4 regions of the Gulosibacter sediminis genome follow, and region 1 is predicted to be linked to each of the others. Evidence: predicted binding sites of a transcription regulator. Region 1 holds the regulator's gene; each other region holds the start of a gene.
The links. The regulator LexA, encoded in region 1, represses DNA repair genes until DNA is damaged. The targets are predictions, from matches to a motif close to TCGAACANNTGTTCGA.
Positions count from the first base shown of each region.

Region 2: a site for LexA is predicted at 1,359-1,374, ahead of QM019_RS07595 (HNH endonuclease signature motif containing protein). Genes of this name have one in related genera too.
Region 3: a site for LexA is predicted at 2,151-2,166, ahead of QM019_RS10975 (HNH endonuclease signature motif containing protein). Genes of this name have one in related genera too.
Region 4: a site for LexA is predicted at 2,296-2,311, ahead of QM019_RS04040 (HNH endonuclease signature motif containing protein). Genes of this name have one in related genera too.

Region 1 covers NZ_JASCYH010000026.1:26,928-31,715, forward strand. Annotated here, with positions in the region: gene QM019_RS09090 (histidinol-phosphate transaminase) at 1-666, opposite strand, end outside; gene QM019_RS09095 (LysM peptidoglycan-binding domain-containing protein) at 800-1,144, opposite strand; gene lexA (transcriptional repressor LexA) at 1,366-2,004, shown strand; gene hflX (GTPase HflX) at 2,011-3,678, opposite strand; gene QM019_RS09110 (class I SAM-dependent methyltransferase) at 3,716-4,324, shown strand; gene QM019_RS09115 (SRPBCC family protein) at 4,321-4,788, opposite strand, start outside.
Region 2 covers NZ_JASCYH010000018.1:27,839-32,626, reverse strand. Annotated here, with positions in the region: gene QM019_RS07605 (hypothetical protein) at 1-309, opposite strand, end outside; gene QM019_RS07600 (SatD family protein) at 569-1,207, shown strand; gene QM019_RS07595 (HNH endonuclease signature motif containing protein) at 1,452-2,858, shown strand; gene QM019_RS07590 (NAD(P)/FAD-dependent oxidoreductase) at 2,855-3,787, opposite strand; gene gltX (glutamate--tRNA ligase) at 3,797-4,788, opposite strand, start outside.
Region 3 covers NZ_JASCYH010000041.1:762-5,549, reverse strand. Annotated here, with positions in the region: gene QM019_RS10985 (quaternary amine ABC transporter ATP-binding protein) at 1-415, opposite strand, end outside; gene QM019_RS10980 (FUSC family protein) at 931-2,049, shown strand; gene QM019_RS10975 (HNH endonuclease signature motif containing protein) at 2,243-3,685, shown strand; tRNA gene QM019_RS10970 (tRNA-Pro) at 3,725-3,801, opposite strand; gene QM019_RS10965 (DNA-3-methyladenine glycosylase) at 3,896-4,471, shown strand; gene QM019_RS10960 (NADPH-dependent oxidoreductase) at 4,534-4,788, shown strand, end outside.
Region 4 covers NZ_JASCYH010000007.1:14,644-19,431, forward strand. Annotated here, with positions in the region: gene QM019_RS04030 (M20/M25/M40 family metallo-hydrolase) at 1-1,086, opposite strand, end outside; gene QM019_RS04035 (alcohol dehydrogenase catalytic domain-containing protein) at 1,213-2,145, shown strand; gene QM019_RS04040 (HNH endonuclease signature motif containing protein) at 2,389-3,861, shown strand; tRNA gene QM019_RS04045 (tRNA-Leu) at 3,982-4,067, shown strand; gene QM019_RS04050 (group III truncated hemoglobin) at 4,185-4,595, shown strand; gene QM019_RS04055 (cupin domain-containing protein) at 4,592-4,788, opposite strand, start outside.

The DNA of each region.
Region 1 (4,788 bases):
CGACATGGTGCGCGAGATGACGAGCCGGGGGCGCCCCTCGAGCAGGCTCAACGCCGTCGGCGCGCCGTCGTGACGGAACTCGGCGTACGCCTCGTCGACGACGACGATGCCGTCGGTCGCGTCGTAGGCGGCCTCGATGGTCTCGAGATCGAGCGGGGTACCCGTGGGGTTATTCGGCGTGCAGAGCAACACGACGTCGGGTCGCTCGGCTTCGATGGCCGTGCGCACGAGCTCAGGTGTGAGCTCGAAGTTCTCGTCGCGGGGCGCCGCAACCCATTCGCTGCCGACGCCCTTCGCGAGCAGCGGGTACATCGAGTAGGTCGGTGCGAAGCTCATGATCTTGCGGCCCGCTCCAGCGAAGGCCTGGAGCAGCTGTTGGAGCACCTCGTTCGAACCATTGGCTGCCCAGATGTGCTCGGGTGTGAGCCCCTGACCGAGGTACGTCGCGAGTCGCTCGCGGAGCTCGGTGAACTCGCGGTCGGGGTAGCGATTGAGCCCCGGCAGCGTGAGCGAAATGCGCTGAATAATCGAGAGGGCGACGGCCTCCGGCACCGAGAACGGGTTCTCGTTGACGTTGATGGTGATCGGCAGCGCGTCCTGCGGCGCGCCGTACGGCGTCAGCCCACGCAGGTCGTCGCGAATGGGGAGGTCTTCGAAGCTCGTCACCCCATTATCTTAGGCGTCCGGAAAACCACCGCGGGCGCCGCCTCCGGAAGGGGTGGCTGCGACGCCCGGCACGGTGGTGGTGGTGCGTGGCTTCCGGGCCGCGGCCGTGTCCGCGGCCCGGAAATCTGCTGGTCTAGTAGTTCGGCAGCGCGAGCTCTTGGCCTGCCTGCACCGAGGAGCTCTCGAGCAGGTTGAGGCGCATGATCTCGTGCACGACGTCGCGCACGTCATGGCCGTCGGCGATTTCGTCGGCGATGCTCCAGAGGGTTTCGCCCGCGAGCACCGTGTGGTGTTCGAACGTGGTTGCGGCAGCGCTGCTCGTGTTCGATGCGAGCGCGGCGGGAACCTGGGCGATGCCGACCCCGACGCCGAGGGCAACGGGAGCGAGCAGAAGGGTGCCGAGGAGTCGACGACCACGGCTCGTGAGCCGCAGGCGGGGCTGCGCGGTGGCGCTGGTGCGTGCAGTAAGAGCAGTCATGTTGGTCGCTTCCTTTCGACGTGCATGCGAGGCGCATGCGAACATCTGTTTCAAATATAGATTCGACATGTTCGAAACGCAAACACTTTTTCGAGAATGAGGGCGAAACGCTCGAAAAGGTGTTTGAGTCCGGTGCTGATGCCACGTAGGGTGACTTCAACGGAACACAGCTGACCACGGGCCTCCGACACGGCCTCGTGACCACCACCTCAGGAGGGCCGATGGCCAAGCAGATCAAGCCCCTGTCGGACACGCAACAGCGCATCCTCTCGTTCATCGCAACGTTCCAGAACAGCAATGGCTTTGCCCCGAGCATCCGCGAAATCGGCGACACCGTCGGCCTCATCAGCTCGTCGTCGGTGGCCTATCAGCTCAACCAGCTCGAGAAGCGCGGCTACATTCGCCGCAACGCGAATCAGGCGCGCACCATCGAGTTGCTCGTCGATGTGGCGATTGACGAGGTCGAGCCGAGCATCACGCCGGGCCCGACCGCCCTCGTGCCCCTCGTCGGGCGCATCGCGGCGGGCGTGCCGATCACCGCCGAGCAACAGGTCGAAGAGGTCTTCCCGCTCCCCCGCCAGGTCGTCGGCGACGGCGAGCTGTTCTTGTTGCTCGTCTCAGGCGACTCGATGATCGACGCCGCGATCTGCGACGGCGACTGGGTCGTCGTGCGCCAGCAGCCCACCGCGAACAACGGCGACATCGTGGCCGCCATGCTCGACGGCGAGGCCACGGTCAAGGTGTTCCGTCAGCGCGACGGCCACACCTGGCTGCTGCCGCGCAACTCGAACTACGAGCCGATCCTCGGCGACGAGGCGACGGTGCTCGGCAAGATCGTCGCCGTGCTGCGTTCGGTCTAGCTCGCGCTAGTTGTCGTAGTCCACGCGCGGCAGGCTCAGCACGCGCTCGTCCGACTCGTCAACGCGGGCGCGCGGCTTGTGCCGCACCGGCGGCTTCTTGCCCTCGGGAGCTGAGCGGCCAGCAACCCGAAACTCCTCGAACACGCCCATCTGATCGGGATGCACGCGGGCGCGCAGGTGTGTGCCATCGGTATCGTGCAACTCGCGCAGCACGCCGCCCTGGTCGTGCAGCATCGACACGAGGTCGCCGCGCTGATACGGCACGACGAGCTCGACCTCGATCTCGCGCATCGGCAGCAACTCGGCGATGCGCTCCTGGAGTTCCTCAACGCCCTCGCCCGTATGGGCCGAGACGAACACCGAGTTCGGCTCGAGCGCGCGGAGCATGAGCCGCGTGTCGGCATCGATGAGGTCGGCCTTGTTGAACGCAATGAGCTCGGGCACGTCGCGCGAGTCGATCTCAGAGATGACCTCGCGCACGGTGCGAATCTGCCCCGCCGGGTCGGGGTGGCTCGCGTCGACGACGTGCACGAGCACATCCGAGTCGGCGACCTCCTCGAGCGTCGAGCGGAACGCCTCGACGAGCTGGTGCGGCAGGTTGCGCACGAAGCCGACGGTGTCAGCAAGCGTGTACGGGCGCCCTTCGGGTGTCTCGGTGCGGCGCACCGTCGCGTCGAGCGTCGCAAACAGCTGGTTCTCAACGAGCACGCCCGCGCGGGTGATGCGGTTGAGCAGCGACGACTTACCGGCGTTCGTGTAGCCCGCGATCGCCACCGAGGGCACGAGATTGCGGCCGCGCTCGGCGCGCTTCGTGTCGCGCGACGTCTTCATGCCAGCGATCTGGCGGCGCAGCTTCGCCATGCGCGTGTGGATGCGGCGGCGATCGAGCTCGATCTTCGTCTCACCGGGGCCGCGCGAACCCATACCGGCGCCGGCTGAACCGACCTGGCCACCGGCCTGCCGCGACATCGACTGACCCCAACCGCGCAGGCGCGGCAGCAGGTATTCGAGCTGCGCGAGCTCGACCTGCGCCTTACCCTCGCGGCTCTTCGCGTGCTGGCTGAAGATGTCGAGAATGACCGCGGTGCGGTCGATGACCTTGATCTTCACCTGATCCTCAAGCGCGCGGCGCTGCGAGGGGGCGAGCTCGGTGTCGGCGACGACGGTGTCGGCGCCGACCGAGCGGACGATGACGGCGAGCTCCTCGACCTTGCCGCGGCCAAGGTAGGTCGAGGCGTCGGGATGCGGACGTCGCTGCAGGATGCCGTCGAGGACGGCCGCGCCGGCGGTTTCGCAGAGCGCGGCGAGCTCGTGCATCGAGTTCTCGGCGTCTTCGATCGTGCCCGCGGCGTAGACGCCGATGAGCACGACCTTCTCGAGCCGCACCTGCCGGTACTCGACCTCGGTGACATCCTCAAGTTCGGTCGAGAGGCCGTCAACGTGCTGCAGCGAGCGGCGCGCCTCGCGGTCAAGCTGGAGGCCGTCGGCGTCGCTGTGCGAGATGGTGTCGTCGCTCTGGAGCGCGCTCGCGCGCCGCTCGTCGTGGAACATCGTCGTGCGACTGCGGTTTGGTTCGGAGCTGCGCAGAACGCGGTCGAGCAGCGATTCGGTCGCGTCGTTGCGAGCGTCGTCAGAATTGGGGGCGCCGTTGGCGCTGGTTTCATCTAGGGGCATGCTGCGACCAGGATACGCGCTGCGCTACGTTCGAAGCATGTCTGAGCACTACTTTGCCTCGCAGCCCACAGCGAACGCGAACCAGCGCGAGATCGACGTAGTGCTGCAGGGTCGCGAGGTTCGCCTCGCGACCGCAAGCGCCGTGTTCTCAGCCGACCGGCTCGACAAGGCCACGCGCATCCTGCTCGACCACGTGCCCGCGCCGCCCGAGAGCGGCACCGCCCTCGACATCGGCTGCGGCTGGGGCCCGATCAGCCTCAGCCTCGGCCTCGCGTCGCCGCAGCTCGACGTGTGGGCGCTCGACGTGAACGAGCGCGCCCTCGAGCTCACTGCCACCAACGCGAAGCGGCTCGGACTCGACCGCGTGCGGGCGGTCAAGGCCGAGCAGGTGCCGGCGGAGGTCGAGTTCGACGTGATCTGGTCGAACCCGCCGATCCGCATCGGCAAGGAGTCGCTCGACGAGCTCATGCTCACGTGGCTGCCCCGACTGCGGGTCGGCGGCGAGGCCTGGCTCGTGGTGGGCAAGAACCTCGGCGCCGACTCGCTGCAGCGGCGACTCGCCGAGGCCCTCGGTGCGGGGTACGAGGTCTCGCGCCCGCGCACCGACGGCGGGTTCCGCATCCTGCTCATCAAGCGCGTGAGCTAGAACCCGCCCATGACGCGCTCGAGGCGGGCGTAGCTCTCCTCCATACCGCCAACCATCCCGGTCGCGAGGATCATGTCGCGCACCTCTTCGCTCTCGTACTCGACGACGAGCGTGACGAGCGTCGCACCGTCCTCCTCGTAGAGGTGCAGGTCGTTGATGTTCGTCGGACCTTCGGTGCCGATCATGCGCTCGGTCGAGACGAGGCGGCTCTCGGGTTCGATGAGCAGGTTCTCGCCCTCGAAGCCAAAGCCCTCCCCCTTGGTGTCACCGACGGGGGCCCACTCGGTGCGCTGCTCGCCGCCGACCGTAAGGTCGATGTCGCAGACGGTCATCGCCCAGCCATCCGGGCCGAGCGCCCACTGCCGCTGCAGCTCGGGCTCGGTGTAGGCGCGCCACACGAGGTGTCGCGGGCCGTGAATGAGGCGGGTGATGCGCACGTACGTCTCGTTGAGCAGTTCGAGCGT
Region 2 (4,788 bases), on a different contig from region 1:
CACGCGAGAGTCGGCCTGCGCGCGCAGCTCGGGGTAGCGCCCGAGGCCCTTGATCGCGATGATCATCGCGAGGCCCGCGGGGAAGCCGGCGACGAGCGTCGCGTAGACCGCGGCGCGCTCGAGGATGCCGATCCAGCGGCCCCCGCGCAGCACCCGGCCGGTTTCGAGTAGCGGCAAGCCGGACTCTGCCGACGGCTGCGGCGCGTCGATGCGGCGCAGCAGGAAGCGGACGGGCGGATTGCCGAGCAGCGCGACGACGCCGAGGGCGGCGATAATGAGGGCCTTGAGCAGCAGCTCGAGGAGGTCCATTTCGCCTCCTTTGGGGTGGGATGTTCGGGTGCAGTTCGCTTGCGGGCACTGAAGGTTTGGGCTTCATTTCTGAGAAATGAAGGTTTGCTTCGCGGTACGCGAGGCGCGCCTGTTGATTGTCGCAGTTTCAGCCAGGGCGTGTCGTGCCACGCCGAGGCTGGCCGCTAACGCAAGTCAAGCAGCAGCATGCGACATTGCGGCCACTCCACCTCAACCTCCACCCCTTTCAAAGCAGTCATAATGAAGGTAAACTCTTCATATGAGCAAAATGAAGGCAAATACTTCATGCGTGGCGCTGCTTGTTGACATCGTCGACTCGCGCGGCTCTGATCGCTCGGCGGCCCACGCGGCGATTCTCGACGCGCTGCCCCAACTCGACGCTGCGGCAGCGCTTGAGCCACTGCATCCCACCGTTGGCGACGAACTGCAGGGCATCTACCCCACGCTCGGTGCAGCGCTCGCTGCGAGCTACCGACTGCGACTCCTGCTCGACGGCGTGGTCGAGTTGCGCTTCGGCCTCGGCGGCGGCGAGGTTCGAGTGATCGACGAAGAGCGCGACATACAGGACGGCAGCGCGTGGTGGCGCGCCCGCGAAGCGATCGAGGCCGCCGAAGCCCTCGAAAACGACCCGCAATATGTCGACGTTCGCACCGGCATTGTCGATGGTCGCGAGGCGGCCAATCCACTGGCACCGGTGACCGTGCAGCTCGTGGATGCACAGCTCTCGCGACTCCGCGCCGGTACGCGCCACAGCCTCCACCTCTTGCTCGATGGCGTCGACAATCAGCGCGCCGCGGAAGCCCTCGGCATCAGCGCATCCGCGAACTCGCAGCGGGTGCGCACGAATCAGCTGCGCATCCTCGCCGACACCATCGCCGAGCTCGGCAAGCTCGCGTAGACGGCAAAGCCGCACCGCGCCGAGACGGGCAGCGGCACGCAATATCCAGCGTCGTCGCGTCATGTCGTAGGCCCGTGGTGCACTTGCTTCAGCGCCACGGGACTTCGACTCGCACAACGAGAGGATGCACGCCGAAGCACCTGGGCTTAATTAGCATGTTTGTTCTAATAGGCTGAAGATTCCTCTTGCCTTTCTGTTCTATTGCTGGGAGTATTGACACATCCCGCGAAGGAGGTGCAGCCCGATGCCATCTACGCCACCAGCCGACGACTACTTCAGCTCTGCCACGCCTCCTCCCGAAACTGACGGACTGAACGAGCCGCTGCAACAGATCGGCGACTTCCTCGTAGAGGTGAAGGCGGCACGCGGGAAGGCAGAGGCCGCCGAGACACAGGCACTCTCAGCCGCGTTCCTCATTACTGAGCAGCGGTCACACGCCGAACATGCGGAACACCCGCATCGCGGGGCGTATGCCGAGCTGTTTCGCCACAACCTTCGCTCGATCATGGGCTCCTATGGCGCCCTCCTCAACCTCAGCGACGCCGCACTGATCACGCGCGCGCACGCCTCACACCGGCTCACCTCAAAGTTCGCCTCTTGGCTCGAGCCGTTGCGCGCCGGCGAAGTCTCGAAGCAACAAGTTGACTCGATGCTGCGGCATTCGAAAGACCTGCCCGACGAGGTTCTCGACTCCTACGGCGAGCAGGTGCTCAACTATGCCAAGACGCACCTCCCCGGCAAGACCGAGAAATTCGCCGAGCGCCAGGCCGCACGGCTCGCGGCAAGCGAGTTCGAAGAGAACCATGCCCGCGAGGTACAAGAACGCCGCGTCGTCATCCAAGATATCGAGAACGGCATGTCTTGGCTCTCGGCGTACCTGCCCTCGAGCATGGCGAACGCTGCGTTCGACCTGCTGACCACCGAGGCCAAAATCCTGCGCGATGAGAACAAGCGCGAGATCGCCGAACACAACGAAGCGAACGGCGGGGATGCATCTGGCACAGACGCCGACGACTTCCGGCCCGACGGGCGCACCATCGAGCAAATCCGGGCAGACCTCCTCCTCGACACCCTGCTCACCTCCACCCCGCAGGGCATCCTCGAGAGCAAGTCCGCCGGCAAACGGCGCGTGGAAGCCAACATCAGCATCGTCGTGCCCGTGCTCGCGCTTCGCGACCCAGAAGCGCCGCGCGACATCGCGACGCTCAACGGCACACAGCCGATGAGCGTCGAGGAGGCTCGCGACTGGTTCGGCGACGTGCCCTCGATCGAGCGCATCCTCACCGACCCCATCAACGGCCACGTCATTACGGCCGACACCCGGGTCGCGACCGCATCGCTCACCCGCTACCTACGTGCACGAGATCAAACTTGCCGGCACCCCGGTTGTCGCCGACCCGCGGCGAAATGCGAGCTCGATCACACCATTCCGTGGGAAATCGGCGGCAAAACCGTGCCCGAAAACCTGCAATACCTCTGCAAACGCCACCACATACAGAAACACCGGAAGCCATGGCGAGTACGACATCTCGGCGGCGGCGTGCTCGAGTGGACCTCGCCTCTCGGACATGTGTTCATCGATTACCCAGAACCGATGGGCCCGGTGTCGGGCCCAGAGTTCAAGTACGCCGACGACCCAGCGCCGTTCTAGAACCCGGTGGCGTCGCGGTGCGCGGCGATCGCCGTGCGCGCACCCTTGCCCGCCGAGATGATGAGCACCTCGGGCCCGGGCGCGGTGAGCTCGCCCGTCGCGTAGAGGTTCTGCACACGGGTGCGGCCGAAGTTGTCGGCGACGATGAGGCCCTCGGCATCAAGATCGGGCCGCAGGTCGTCGTCAAGAAAACCGATCTGTGCCTCGAACGCCGGCAGCACGAACGCCGCCTCGACCGGCACCACATCGCCATCGACGGTGCGCACGCCCGTCATGGTCGCACGCTCCCCCACGACGTCCTCGATGTCGCGACGGTCAACGGCCACACCGAGCAGCCGCAGCCGCTCGGCATCAACCTCGTGCACCTGCTCCTCATTCGCAAACAGCGTCACGTGCGAGCCGATGCGCGACAACTGCGCGGCCCGGTACGCGAGCGTCTTCGCGCTCGGCACACCAAACACCGCGATTGAGGCATCGCGCTTATTCCACGCATCGCACACGACACACGAGTGGATGTGCGTGCCGTAGTACGCGCGCAGGGTCGGCAACTCCGGAAAAATTTCCTTCAGCCCTGTCGCCAAAATTACGCGATCGCCATGCACGAGCCGCGCCCGCGAGCCGCGCACCCCCTTCGCCTCGATCCGGAAACCCTCGCCGTCACGCGAGATCCGCGTCACCTGCGCGAACTGAATCTCGGCGTTCTCATACGCCTCGACCGACTCGCGGCCGGCCGCGCGCAGCTCGTTCGGAGGAATGTTGTCGCGTGAGAGGAAGCCGTGCGCCTCCATCGTCGCCGAGTGCCGCGGCCGATTGCCGTCGAGCACGAGCACGCGGCGCAACTGCCGCGCAAGCAGCAGCGCCGCCTGCAGGCCGGCGGGGCCGCCGCCAACAATGACGACCTCGTAGTGGTCTTCCGGCGCGATGGTCACATCGGCCCCCTAGGCGCTCAGGTGGTCGCGAAGCTTCTGGATGCGCGCGAGCGTCGCCTCGCGGCCGAGCAGCTCCATCGACTCGAACAGCGGCGGCGAGATGCGGCGACCCGACAGGGCGACGCGGGCAGGGCCAAACGCGAGCCGCGGTTTGATGCCGAGCTCGTCGATGAGCTTCGCGCGCATCGCGGCCTCGATCGGCTCGGTCGCCCACTCGCTCACGCCCTCGAGCGACTCGGCGGTTGCCGCGAGCACGTCGAGCGCGCCATCTTTCAGCGTCTTGAGCGCGTCGTCCTCGAACACGAGGTCGTCGGTCGACACGAACAGGAAGCCGAGCAGGCCGGGCGTCTCGCCGAGCAGCTGCATGCGTGACTGCACGAGCGGCGCGGCCTGGCGCACGATCTCGAGCTGCGCATCCGTCGCCGGCGTCGCGACGAGCTCGGCGGCCTGCAGGTACGGCACGAGCCGACCCGCGAAGTCCTCGGGCTCGAGCAGGCGCACGTGCTCGGCGTTGATCGCCTCGGCCTTCTTCAGGTCGAAGCGGGCCGGGTTCGGGTTGACGTCGGCGACGTCGAACGCCGCGCACATCTCTTCCATCGTGAACACGTCGCGGTCGGCCGCAATCGACCAGCCGAGCAGCGCGAGGTAGTTGAGCAGGCCCTCGGGCAGGAACCCGCGGTCGCGGTGCAGGAACAGGTTCGACTCGGGGTCGCGCTTCGAGAGCTTCTTGTTGCCCTCGCCCATGACGTACGGGAGGTGACCGAAGCGCGGAATGAACTTCGCGACGCCGATCTCGACGAGCGCGTGGTACAGCGCGATCTGTCGCGGCGTCGACGAGAGGAGGTCCTCGCCACGCATGATGTGCGTGATCTCCATGAGCGCGTCATCAACTGGGTTCACGAGCGTGTAGAGCGGCTGGCCGTTCGGGCGCACGACGACGAAGTCGGGGAACGAGCCCGCCTTGAACGTGATCTCGCCGCGCACGAGGTCGTCGAAGCTGA
Region 3 (4,788 bases), on a different contig from region 1:
TGTCCTTCGGCACTTCCTGGACCTCGAGGCCGAAAGCGACGTTTTCGAGCACCGTGCGGTGCGGGAAGAGCGCGAAGTGCTGGAAGACCATCGAGATGTGCTCACGGCGGATCTTGCGAATCGTCGCCGGATTCGCCCCGACGATTTCCTGACCGCGCACCTTTACCGAGCCGGACGTCGTCGGGTTGAGGCCGTTGAGCATCCGGATAAGCGTCGACTTTCCGGAACCCGACAGCCCCATGACGACGAAGATCTCGCCCGGTTTCACATCAAAACTCGCGTCGATCACGGCTGCCGTTGAGGCAGGCGCGAGATCATCGCGAGTGGCGCCCTGCTTAAGACGCTCTACAGCCTCCTTAGGCTGCCTGCCGAACACCTTGTACAGGTGCTCAACCGAGATGGCTGTGTCTGGCACGAACGCTCCTTTTGGGTTAGTCGTCGCCGCGCACGCAAATCGCACACGAGGGATGCTCTCGGGCATCCACTTGATTCGGTACGGTGGCTCACATCGCCGAGCGATGACATCACGTCTCAAACTCGGCGGGTTTCACCGCAAATGGCGCGGGAGCGCAGAGCTCACCGCGGCGCAATTTGGGCGGGGGTGCGCCCGAATCACGGCTCAATAGCAAAGCAATACTACCGACTTGGCTGTTTCCAACAGCCGCCGGGAAGCGCGGATCGGCCGGTTTCGCGGGGTTGTCGCGCGCGTCCATGGCCGTTGGATCCTTGCGCTTACAAGCGAGTTGCGCGTGCGGGGGTATCGTTATCAAGACGTTAATTCTTCGTGCTGCCTGGCCCCAATTCTGCGGGGTTGTGGTGCGAGCGCGATGGTCACGTCAGTTGGCTCGCCTCGGTGCCGTTGCCGCAGGGCGCATCACGGAGATGCGTGCCCGAGGCCGCCGATCGCACGAACCGAAGGGAGCCGCGCGGATGACGTCGCCGAAGGCCGGACAGGATCCCGAGCGGACGCCAGACAGTGCCTGGGCTGAGGTGAATCCGTTCACTTCGGTGTTGCGGGTCGGCCCCGCGAATCGAGACCACGAGGTTGCGATACGGTGCACGATTACCGTGCTCGTGCCGCTGTTGGTGCTGCTGCTGACCGACCGCCTGGATCTCGTCGTGTTCGTGTCGTTCGGCACGTTTCCTGGCATCTACGGGCGCAACCTTGCGCACGGGCCACGGCTGCGCATGCAGCTGCGCGCCGGCGTGCTCATGTTCGCGACGCTGATGTCGGCGACGATCATGGCGCGGCTGTTCGATGGGATGCCCGGGGAAGCCTGGATCGCCGTGGCGTGCACCTCGGTCATGGCCGCGTTGAGCGCGCTCGTGGCGCAGTACTGGCAGCTGCGGCCCGGCGGTGCGATCTTCAACGTGTTCGCATTTGGCGCGGTGGTTGCCGTGCCGCAGCAGCCGATGCTGTGGGAGGCCGCGCTCGCGACGTTCGTGGTGATCGTCTGGGCCGTGTTGATGGGGGTGTCGTCGCGGTTGCTCGGACGGCGCTTCCGCCAGCCGATCGTCTGGCCACGGGAGGCGACGTTCGTTGGTCGGCCGCATGCTACGTATTTCACGGATGCTGGGCTCAACTTCGTCGCCGCGGGCGCGGCCGGGTGCGTCTCGCTGTCGTTGAGCCAGCCGTGGAACATCGACCACACCTACTGGGCGCAGTTGGCGGCGGTCGTGCCGCTCGCCGGCCACACGACCAAACATGCGGTGAATCGCGGTTTTCACCGCATTATTGGCACGTTTCTTGGCTTGTTTGGCACCGCGCTGATTCTCTGGCTGGCACTGCCGGTGTGGGCACTGATTCTCGTGATCGCGCTGCTGCAAGGGCTGACCGAGCTGTTCGTGTTGCGCTCGTACGTGCTCGGGCAGGTGTTCGTCACTCCCCTGGCGCTCGTGTCGATCGCGCTGGCGACGGTTGGGAGCGGTGGGTCGGTGCACGCGACTGGGCTCGTGTACGACCGGTTCATTGAGACGGTGATTGGCTCGCTGATCGGCGTTGTTGTCGTGTTGGTTCCGTGGGTTGTGCGACGGCGGAGGCGGGGTTAGTCGGCTGGTTTCCGCGCATGTCGGAGGGTCGTGCGAGAGTGAAGTTGAGTTAGGGATGACTCGCGGATGGTCGGAACGTCGAACATCCGCTCCGACAGAATTAGAACATATGTTCGCTTTCAATATCTCGCATATGCGTATATACTTGCTACAACGGTTCCCCATTGACGCACCTTCGAGGAGGTGACGCCCGATGACCGCAACGACACCCGACGATGACTCCCCCGAGCTGCCTCGCCGTGCAAAGAAGCACCGACCCGACGGCACCACACCCGAGCCTGAGACCGACGGGCTGAACGAACTGTTCAGCGACATGACCGGCACATTCGTCGGTGTGTTCAAGGCAGTGAAGGCCGGCGAGTTCGCGATGACACTCATTCTTGCGAAGGCGTACGAGGGCGCGGAACTGCGCACGACCTGGCAAACCGAGGGGCGCAGCTATGTCGCGAACTACGACGAGCAATTGCGCCTCAACCTGCGATCGGTGCTCGCAAGCTTTGGGGTGCCGACGAACCTGTCCGACGTCGCGCTCATCAATCGCGCCTATGACGCGCACCGGTTGACGACTGAATTCGGCAACTGGTGCGAGCCCCTGCAAGCCGTCGAAGTGACGATGCAGCATGCCGGAGCGCTCCTGCGCCACGCAAACAAGGTTCCCGAAGACCGTCGCGACGAGTACTCGGAGCGCGTCCTCGACTTCGCTCGCACCGCAACTGTCGGGCAAACCGAGACCTTCGCGAAGAAGCTCGCCGCTGAGCTCGGCGCGGCGGAGTTCGAGGAAACCTGCGAGCGCGAATACGCCGAGCGCCGCGTGACAATCGAAGACGTCGACTTCGGCATGACGGTCATCACCGCGACCGTCCGCACCGGCGAGGCGCATGCACTCTACGACCTGCTCACGAGACAGGCAATCGTGCTGCGCGACGAGCACCGCGACGACGCGAAAGCGCACCGTCAGCGAGTGCGCGAGGCTGCGGACACCGGCACTGCTCTGTCTTCTGCCGACGCCGAGTTCGTCGAGGATCCCCGGACGCTCGACCAGATACGGGCCGACCTGTTCATCGAGACGATCCTCACTGCGACGCCGCAGAGCATCCTCGAGTCCCACACCGAGGGCGCGGCCCGCATTACCGCCAACGTGAGCATCCTCATCCCGGTCATGTCGCTGCGCAACCCCGACGCACCGCGCGATGTCGCCACCATCAACGGCATGAACCCGATGAGCATGGCGGAGGCCCGCGAATTCGCGGGCACGGCATCCTGCTTCCATCGGCTCCTCACCGACCCGATCACCGGGCACGCACTCACCGTCGACACACGAAAACCGACCGCCGAGATGCGAAGGTTCCTGCAAGCTCGCGACCAAACGTGCATCTTCCCGGGCTGCCGCAGATCAGCGACTCAAAGCGAACTAGATCACACGCACCCATGGGCCGCCGGAGGAAATACCAGCGTCGGCAACATGGCACACCTCTGCGTGCGCCACCACACGCTGAAACATCAGAAGCCGTGGAGATGCCGGCACAAGGGCAATGGCGACATGGAATGGATCCCGCCGTTCGGCGACCCCATTACCGTCCAACCGGCGCGCGTCGGCCCGGTCTTCGAGCCGGTCGAAGACCCGGCGCCCTTCTGACGGAGAAGGACTCTGCCCGAATGACGGCTCCAGCGAAAATGGTCGGGATGACAGGATTTGAACCTGCGACATCCTGCTCCCAAAGCAGGCGCGCTACCAAGCTGCGCCACATCCCGATGTGTTTCCACACGTGTGATCCCCGAAGAGATCAGCCTCACGAAGTTACCACGCCCCAAGAGTGTTCACCAACGCGCTCGGTAGCCTGAAGTGGTGAGTAACAACGGCACCTGGGACTGGCTTCGCGCGCCCGTTGAGGTCGCTGCGCCCCGATTGCTCGGCTGCAACGTCGTCCGCGAACTCGACGGGAGCATCCTTCGCGCGCGCATCGTCGAGGTGGAGGCCTACGACGAGGAAGATCCCGCCAGCCACACTCACCGCGGCCCCACCGCACGCAACGCCGCGATGTTCCTAGCGGCCGGCCACGCGTACGTTTACCTCAGCTACGGCATCCACCACTGCCTCAACGTCGTCGCAGGCGAGGCCGGGCACGGCGCCGGCCTCCTCATCCGCGCCGTCGAACCGCTCGAGGGCGAAGACGTGATGCTCGCGCGCCGAGGCACGCCGCGCCGCCAACTCACGAACGGACCCGGCAAGGTCTGCGCCGCCCTCGGCATCGACCTCTCGCTGACGGGCCACGACCTCGCCTTGCCGCCGCTGCAGCTTGAGCGCGAGCCCGAGCGCCCAGCCAGCGACATCGTCGTCACCACGCGCATCGGCATCAGCAAGGCGGCGGAGACACCCCGTCGCTTCTATCTCGCCGGATATCCGGATGTTTCGCGCAAATGACACATTCGTGAGCATCGCTGCGCCCCTTGGTTACGATCGACGCACGCCTATCAGGAGCACGCATGACCACTGCGAACACCACCCGCACTACCGAACAGCTCGTCAGTGAGCGCTACCGCGCCGACCTCGATTCGCCCGTCGCCGACGGCACTGAGACGATCGATCTGCAGCTCGCCCACCGGTCGGTGCGCGAGTTCCTCCCCGGCGAGATCTCGGATGCGCAGCTGCGTCTCATCGTCGCCGCGGCACAGTCGGGCTCGGTGTCGTCGAACCTGCAGACGTGGAGCATCATCGCGATCCGCGACGAGGCCCGCAAA
Region 4 (4,788 bases), on a different contig from region 1:
TGCGAGGCTCGCGTCCACGAGCGGGCCAGTCGATGGCGCCTGGGCGCCGATCGCCTGCCAGTCGATCTCGACGTCGATGCCGTTGCCGACGATCTCACGGATCTGCTCGAGCACTGCATCCTCTTCGCCCGGCAGCGGGCGCACGTCGATTGCAACCGAAGCGGTCTCGGGAATCACGTTGTGCTTGTAGCCGCCGTCGAGCATGGTCGGGTTCGCGGTGGTGCGCAGGGATGCGCGCAGCCAGGCCGCTGCGAAGCCGCCGCGGAGTGCGAGTTCATCTGGTGAAACCTGTTCTGCATCCGCGCCGGTGAGCTCGCACAGCGCGTCAATCATCTCGGTCGAAGTCTCGTTGAGCTGCACCGGCCACTCGTGCTCGGTGAGGCGGACGATGGCGCGGGCGAGCTCGGAGATCGAGTTGTCGCTCGTCGGCACGACCTTCGAGCCATGGCCGGAGGGGCGGCGCGCACGCAGGCGCAGCCAGATCATGGCCTTTTCGCCGGTCTGCAGGAGGTAGGCGCGCTGGCCGTCGATGTTGATTGAGTAGCCGCCGACCTCGCTGATCGCCTCGGTCGCCCCCGCGAAGAGCTCGGGCTTGTTGTCGACCGCCCAGTGAGCGCCGAGCTTGCCGCCGTCTTCCTCGTCGGCAAAGAACGCGACGATCAGTTCGCGCTCCGGTAGCTCGCCCGAGGCGATGATGTTGTCGAGGGCCGTGACGATCATGGCGTCCATGTTCTTCATGTCGACGGCGCCGCGGCCCCAGATGCAGCCGTCGCGCACCTCGGCGGCGAACGGGTCGACGCTCCAGTTGGAGGCGTCGGCTGGCACGACGTCGGTGTGGCCGTGCACGACGAGTGCGGGCTTGTCGGGGTTACGGCCTGGGATGCGCGCCACGACGCTCGTGCGATTCGGCTCGGACTCGAACAGCACCGGCTCGGTGTTCAGCGCGCGGAGGCGCTCGGCGAGGAAACCCGCGGCCTCCCGCTCCCCCGAGCTCTTGCCATTGCCCCAGTTCTGCGTGTCGATGCGGATGAGCTCGCGCGTGAGGCTGACGGTCGGATCGGAAGTAAGCGGGTGTTCCTCAGTCATGAAATCAAGCCTAGGCCGGTGGATGCGCGGGCGGGGCGCGCTTGACGCTGTTTGACGGTGCGGACGGCGCGTCAGTGGTTCGTGCACCAGCGGAATAGGCACGCGCGAAACATCGTTGGGCAAGTCATGGGTTCTGCGCTTGTTCTGGATCAGTTCGGTGACACCAATCACCTGAGACTCGCGCGCATCGAGACGCGACCGCTACTGGCAACGGAGGTGCGCATCGGTGTCACCGTCGCGGGCCTCAACCCCGTGGACTGGCAGATCGTCGAATCTCGCGCCCTCGCCACCGTGTTCGGGCTCGAGCTTCCGATGGGATTCGGCAACGACTTCGCCGGGATCGTGGTCGAGACCGGCCCCTACGTGCGCCGCTGGAGCGTCGGCGACCGTGTCTTCGGCGGTGCCCGCGGCCGTGCCGTCGCGACCTCGATCGTCCTCGATGAAAATCATCCGAGTCTGCGCCGCACGCCACCGACGGTCTCCGACCTCGAGGCTGGAGTGCTGGACATCGCGGGACGGACGGCGTCTGCCGTCGCTGACGCTCTGTCTGTGCAGCCCGGCGAGACCGTCCTCGTCGGCGCGGCGGGCGGAGGCGTTGGTTCGATCCTCACGCAGCTACTCGTTCGGCACGGCGCCAACGTCATTGGAACCGGGTCACTCGCTTCGACCGACTACATTCGGTCGCTCGGCGCGCGGCCCATGAGATACGGCGACGAGCTGGCCGCCGACATTGCCGCGAGCAACATACCTATCGCTGCGACTGCGGACCTGCATGGAACGGACACCGCTCAGGCTGCGATCCGCTCGGGCGTCCCGCCACACCGCGTGGTCACCATCGAGGCGGACCAACCGCCCGCCGGTGTTGTTCGGGTCAATGGTTCCGACGCGTCCCCCGATGCGCTCGACCGGCTCTTGGAGCTGATCTCCACCAAGTCCTTGCGCATCCCCATCGCGGCGACCTACACCCTCGACCAGTTCCATCTCGCGATCTCACACCAGCGCAGCCGCCACGTCCACGGCAAGATCGCAATCAGTACTTCCTTGAGCAATGCGAGCTAGATCTACGCCGACGAAGTAGCCCGGGCACCAACCGTCACTAACCGAGTCACTCATGCGGCCAGTTGATGTCGGTGGCTCGTGCGAGAGTGAACTTGTCTCAGAAACCCGACCGCGGATGCTCGAAACCTCGAACATCCAAGCCAGCAAGTTTAGAACAGATGTTCCCTTCACATTTTGCCTTGATGCGTATATACTTGCTACAACGGTTCCCCCATTGACGCGCCTTCGAGGAGGTGACGCCCGATGACCGCAACGACTCCCCCACCCGGCTCTGATGCTGATGAGCCGATTCGTCGCGCCCCGAAGCACCGGCCAGACGGCACCACCCCTCCACCTGAGACTGACGGGCTCAATGACGCGCTCGCGGCGATTGAGGGCATGGTCCTCAACGGGGCGAAACTTGAGCAAGTCGGCGCGTACATGAAGATGATGGGGCTCGCGCAGGCGTACGCAGTCGCCGAGCACCGCACGTACGCGCAACTGCAGGAACGTTCCTCGGTCGCGAGTCCCGACGACCTGCTGCGGTTGAACCTGCGGTCGATCGTGGCGGAGTTCGGGATTCACACCAACGAGTCCGACACCGCCCTCCTGAACCGCGCATACGACGCGCACCGGTTGGGTACTGACTTTGTTGTGTGGCTCGACCCACTGCGCGAGGCTGCGGTGACGATGCGGCATGCTCGCGCGTTGCTGCGGCATGCGGGCATCGTGCCTGACGCGCGCCGCGATGAATACGCGAACAAGGTGCTCGAGCTCGCGAAGGGCGAGACCGTCGCCGCAACCGACGCATTCGCACGCAAGCTCGCCGCCCAACTGGGTGCTGAGGAGTTCAAGGCGGCGTTCGAGCACGAATACCAGGCCCGCCACGTCACGATCGAAGACCGCGACTTTGGCATGTCGCGCATCACTGCCGACGTTCCGACCCTGCAAGCCCACGCGATGTATGACCTCATGTACCAGCAAGCGAAAGCTTTGCGTGAGGAGCACGTGAACGAGGCTGACGAGCACCGTCGCCGCGTCCGCGACGCACAGGCACGTGGGGAAGCACTCTCCGCTGCAGACGCCGAGTTCATCGAGGATCCCCGCACCGTGCGCCAGCTCATGGCTGACCTGTTCGTGGAGACGTTCCTGACCTCGACGCCGCAAAGCGTGCGCGAATACGACGCCAAGGGCCGGCCGCGCGTTAACGCGACGGTGAGCATCGTCATCCCGATCATGAATCTCCTGAACCCGGACGCACCGCGCGATGTCGCGACGATCAACGGGATGACGCCGGTCAGCATGACCGAGGCCCACGAAATGGCATCGAAGGCGAAGTGCTTCCAACGCATCCTCACTGACCCGATCACCGGGCACGTATTGACCGTTGATTCGCGTACTCCGACGCCATCGATGCGACAGTTCTTGCAGGCGAGGGATCAAGTGTGTTTGTTCCCGGGCTGCCGCAGACCCGCGCATCAAAGCGAACTTGATCACACGAAACCGTGGGCCGCGGGCGGCAAAACCGACGTCGACAACCTGGGACACCTCTGTCCAAAACACCACACGCTGAAACATCAACGTCCGTGGGAGTGCGAACAACTCGGCGGCGGCAAGGTCGGGTGGAGAACACCGCGCGGCGAGTGGGTCACGGTCGAACCCGCACCAGTCGGGCCGATCTTCAAACCCGTCGAGGAACAGGGCTACGACGCCGTCAACGATCCGGCACCGTTCTAGGTCGGATAACCCGTCTGCACGCGACAAAACTGGGCAGATCGGTTGGGCAACTGGGCCGATTTGCGCTGCACCGAATGAAGCATTAAAGTAGTCATTCGTGCCCACGAGCACAAAACACCCGCGCGGGTGGCGGAATTGGTAGACGCGCTAGCTTGAGGTGCTAGTGACCGTATTAGGTCGTGGGGGTTCAAGTCCCCCCTCGCGCACAGTAACGACAAGGCCCCTGACCTGGAATTCAATCCGGTCAGGGGCCTTTCGCGTTGGTGCACAGCCTATAATTGAACGACAATCAATTCTTCCGATTTCGGTGAGGAGGCTGCCGCATGCACGATCTCTCAGACCGCGCTGACGTCGAACGGCTGGTATCTACCTTCTACTTGTCCGCTTTCGAGGATCCTTTGATCGGCCCGATCTTCACTGACGTGGCCAAACTCGACCTCGACCACCACTTGCCGATCATGTGCGACTTCTGGGAGACGGTGCTGTGGAACGCCGGCAAGTACCGCCGCAACGCGCTCCAACTCCACTTCGCGCTACACACCAAGCACCCGCTCGGTGAGGAACACTTCGAACGGTGGCTCGACCTCTGGACGAATAACCTCGACGCCCAGTTCAGTGGACCGATCGCCGACCGCGCAAAGCTCCAGGCCACCCGGATCGCAGGCTCGATGCAGCGACGACTCGCCGGCCGCTCCGGCAGCGACTTCGAAACAATCCGCCGCAGAGAGCTCTAGGAGCGCGACCCCACGACAGTGAGCAGGACGGCGGCATCCTCCAGCGCCAACAGGCCGTGACGCTGCTGCGGGATCACGATGTGTTCGTTCGCGCTCAGATCACAGCGCTCATCGCCAGCCGTCAGCCGCACCCGCCCACGCAGGACGTGGAGCAGTGCTTCGCCCGGATTCTCGTGCTCAGAAAGTTCGCGGC